One region of the Roseivirga misakiensis genome, then DNA from elsewhere that is predicted to be linked to it. Evidence: riboswitches for the same ligand, from Rfam matches in the RefSeq annotation. Region 1 holds a riboswitch; the other holds the start of a gene.
The links. A riboswitch is a leader RNA that binds a small molecule or an ion and turns the genes downstream of it on or off. The one in region 1 is predicted to bind S-adenosylmethionine.
Positions count from the first base shown of each region.

Region 2: it holds a riboswitch for S-adenosylmethionine, as region 1 does, so the genes downstream of both, BFP71_RS19525 (homocysteine S-methyltransferase family protein) here and metX (homoserine O-acetyltransferase MetX) in region 1, are expected to answer to the same signal.

Region 1 covers NZ_MDGQ01000004.1:332,851-335,056, forward strand. The annotation lists gene accD (acetyl-CoA carboxylase, carboxyltransferase subunit beta) at 78-917, shown strand; SAM riboswitch class I at 1,019-1,141, shown strand; gene metX (homoserine O-acetyltransferase MetX) at 1,304-2,206, shown strand, end outside.
Region 2 covers NZ_MDGQ01000005.1:1,850,581-1,852,786, reverse strand. The annotation lists gene BFP71_RS15570 (hypothetical protein) at 1-185, shown strand, start outside; gene BFP71_RS15565 (hypothetical protein) at 187-912, shown strand; SAM riboswitch class I at 959-1,063, shown strand; gene BFP71_RS19525 (homocysteine S-methyltransferase family protein) at 1,108-2,136, shown strand; gene metH (methionine synthase) at 2,129-2,206, shown strand, end outside.

The DNA.
Region 1 (2,206 bases):
CCTTTTCTTTTTGGCGGCTCACTAGTTTTAGGCTATTTTTGCCTTTCTCTAAAAAATTTTGGACGATAACATAAACTATGTCTTGGTTTCAGCGAAAAGTTAAGGGTATCACAACACCAACAGATCAGAAGAAAGACGCTCCTGATGGTCTGTGGTTCAAAACACCGTCTGGTACAATTGTTCATACGCGTGAGCTAAAAAACAACGCTTATGTCAGTCCAGAAGATGGTTTTCACGTTCGAATTGGCTCTAAAGAATATTTCGAAATCCTTTTCGATCAGAACTCTTTCACTGAATTGGATGAAAACCTGAGTTCTGGTGACCCGCTAAAATTTGTCGATAGCAAGCCCTACCCAAAAAGAATCAAAGCTGGGCAGGAGAAATCTAGCTTAACTGACGCTGTCCGCTCTGCTTATGGCAAAATGAATGGCGAAGATTTGGTAGTCTCTTGTATGGATTTTGCCTTTATCGGTGGTTCAATGGGATCTGTCGTCGGAGAAAAAATTGCCCGCGCCATCGATCATGCCATCAAAACTAAGACACCATTCTTGATGATTTCTAAATCAGGTGGCGCTAGAATGATGGAAGCTGGTTACTCTTTAATGCAGATGGCTAAAACCTCGGCTAAACTTGCTCTACTAGGAGAACAAGGCATTCCTTATATTTCATTACTTACCGACCCGACCACAGGTGGAGTGACCGCTTCTTATGCAATGCTTGGTGACTTTAACATTGCGGAACCTGGTGCATTGATCGGATTTGCTGGTCCTAGAATTATCAGAGATACGGTCGGAAAGGATCTTCCTAAAGGATTTCAAAGCTCTGAATTCGTGCTAGACCATGGATTCTTAGACTTTATCGTAGACAGAAGAGATTTAAAGAATAAACTGACTACACTACTTCGAATGTTGAAGTAGATTTAAATTTTTCAACTTCTTTTTTTGAATCATCAATAAGTGCTGCTAGGTTTGCAGTGCAAGTCATTCAATTCTGCCCAATCAGGGCTTCGAAATGAATCGATTTATACAGAAGCGTGGAGAGACAGGCTCTTTGAAGCGCTAGCAACCACCTCTAATATTAGAGAAAGGTGCTAAATCCTGATCCCAAAGGATGTCGAGTGACATTCGGGAGAATATAAATTGGTATTTATGCAACATCTAATTTCAGGCGAGCAATCGCACCTCTTTAAAAGTCTTCATCTAATAAAAAGCGCTGTCGAATGCATTATTTGTATTCCGGCTTCAATTATTGGATCAATTCTCTGATTACACTTTTTCTCTTTCCTACTTAAAGTAAATTGACAATGTCTACAGCTATAAAGACGGGGTCGGTTGAATCACAATCCATCGATAACCCCTCGCTAAAATACTTCAAAGTCCCAAGTGACTTTACGCTCGAAAGTGGCACGCAGCTACAAGAGGCAATTATTGCCTACCATACTTTCGGACGGTTGAATGCTAAAAAAGACAACGTGGTTTGGGTTTGCCATGCACTCACTGCAAACGCAAACCCAATGCAATGGTGGCCAGGATTAATTGGATCTACTAACCTCATCAATCCAGATGAACATTTTATTGTTTGTGCCAACGTACTTGGATCGTGCTATGGAAGCACAGGCCCCAAAAACTTTAACCCTGAAACTGGCGAGCGATATTTGAGGTCATTTCCTACGCTCACCATTAAAGATATGGTTAAGGCGCATGGGCTTTTAATGAATCATCTTGGCATCGATGAGATTTTCCTTGGCATTGGAGGGTCTATGGGTGGCCAACAGGTGATTGAATGGGCTGTAGAATCACCTGACGTTTTCAAACATATCGCTCTGATTGCCTCGTCGGCAAAAAGTTCGCCATGGGGTGTAGCGATTAGATCAGCCCAGCGCATGGCAATTGAAGCCGATCCTTCCTTTTTCTCGAGTTCTCCAAAAGGTGGATGGAAAGGCTTGGAGGCTGCTCGCGCAATGGCGATGACATCTTATAGAACTGATACGGCCTTTAACAAAACGCAGGCTCAGCAGGCAACTTTTGATGAGATCAGTGAGGCAGAAAGCTATCAGCGATACCAAGGAGAGAAACTTAGAAACAGGTTTGATGCAAGAACCTATTATACATTAAGTCAAGCCATGGACTTTCATGATATCAGTAAAAAGTATAAGTCCATAGCAGAAGCCTTAAGTCGGGTGCAAGCTAAAGCGCTCATTATCGGA
Region 2 (2,206 bases), on a different contig from region 1:
TGTATAGCTTCAATGCCGAAGGAGAACTGATCGAAATGGATTTTTTGACAATTGACGGAGCTGTTCCATTAGATATTATTGCTAACACTGGCTACTTGATTGTTAGAACGACTAACGGGATTTACAATGTCTCTTACAGCGATACAGCATTAACAGGAGTTTTAGGAAGCTTTATTACCGATTGATATGCGTCGACAATTGCTTACACTTATTGCTTTGTTAATCGGGGTATCGGCCTTATCTCAAGAGAGTTATTATACAGAAGTTGATTCTGTTAAAAAACAAGGACCGGCTCTCTCGCTCAAGCTCATACCATCTCAATTAATATGGAGGTTTCCGGCCTACACCATGGGGCTCGAACATCGTTTAAGCGAAGGTTTGTCGGTAGATTATACTTTTGGTCTGATTAGAGATCAAAATGTTTTTGAAGATGACGCGACTTATTTTGCTGGAAAGTCTGGTTTCAAAAGTTCCATAATGCTCAAGAGCTATAAAATAGACACAGATGGAAAAGACTCATTTTTCAGGTTTCTGAGTGGTTCAGGACAAGTTGGGCCAGATGTCCGTCCCTACTTAGGGGTTGAGCTTTTTTATAACCAGATTGAGTTCGATCGGACGAGAACATTCAAGTTCGATTGTGGTGATAATTGTGAGTACTTTCAAAGAGCTACCTATGGCATAAGACATCAAGACATTGGCGTTAGGCTAAACATTGGGTTTTTAATTGAACTGATTCGACCAGTAGACCTAGAAGTTAATTGGGGCATTGGCATGATGCACCGTTCTTTGGCATCTGATGCCAGAAAGCCGGAAGATTTTGCCCGATCTTACGGTGTTTTATATCGTGAAGACGATAACGAATTTCTGCTTACCATGAATTTAAATATTAAACTGGTAATCAATTTGAAATAATTTCGATTTCGGTTCTTCGATAATCATTTTATGCTTTTATTTGCCTTGCTTATCGAGAAAGACGGAGGGACTAGGCCCTATGATGTCTTAGCAACCTGAGTAATATCCGGTGCTAATTCCTAGCCTCGAGCTATCGAGGAAAAGATGACGATAAATTCACTCTCCCACTTTCGAGATAAGCCATAAAGACAAAAAATGGCGAAACGCATAAAAGAGATTCTAAAAGAAAGAATTTTAGTGCTTGATGGGGCTATGGGTACCATGATCCAGCGGCATGATTTAGAAGAAGAGGATTTTAGAGGGGATCGATTTAAAGATCATGATAGTCCTTTGAAGGGTAACAATGATTTACTTTCAATTACTCGCCCTGATATAATCAAAGACATCCATAAGCAATATTTTCTAGCAGGAGCAGATATAGTTGAAACCAATACATTTAGCGGAACTACAATTGCTCAAGCCGATTACAACCTCGAAGATGCCGTTTACGACATCAATTATTACTCGGCGAAAATTGCCAAAGAAGTCGCGGAAGAAATCACTTTAAAAGAACCAAATAAACCCCGATTTGTGGCGGGTTCAATGGGCCCAACGAATAGGACTGCTTCGCTTTCCCCAGACGTAAATGATCCAGGGTTTCGAGCGGTTACCTATGATGCACTCGTAGAAGCTTATGAGGAACAAGTCACCGCTTTAATTGATGGTGGTGTAGATATTCTTTTAGTTGAAACGGTTTTTGATACCCTTAATGCCAAAGCAGCACTGTTTGCCATTGAAAATGTATTCGATAAAAAAGGTAGACAATGGCCAATTATGGTTTCAGGTACCATAACCGATGCTAGTGGGAGAACGCTATCTGGGCAGACGACAGAAGCATTTTTAATCTCATTATCACACGTGCCATTACTATCTATTGGATTGAATTGTGCGCTTGGTGCGGAGCAACTGAGACCTTACGTTGAGATTCTTTCCAAAAAGTCACCTTTCAATACTAGCGCTCATCCGAATGCTGGATTACCGAACGAGTTTGGGGAATATGATCAAACGCCAGAGCAAATGGCCTCTCTTGTTGGTGATTTCTTAGAAGAAGGCTTTTTGAATATTGTAGGTGGTTGTTGTGGCACTACACCAGATCATATCAAATTAATTGCAGAGAGAGCAAAAAGCGTTACTCCTCGTTCGACACAATTAGAATTCTTGACTAAAGCCGAATCAAATGACTAATCGAGTATCACTTCAGCTTTCAGGTCTTGAGCCACTCATTGTAACACCAGAGTCAAATTTCGTGAATGTT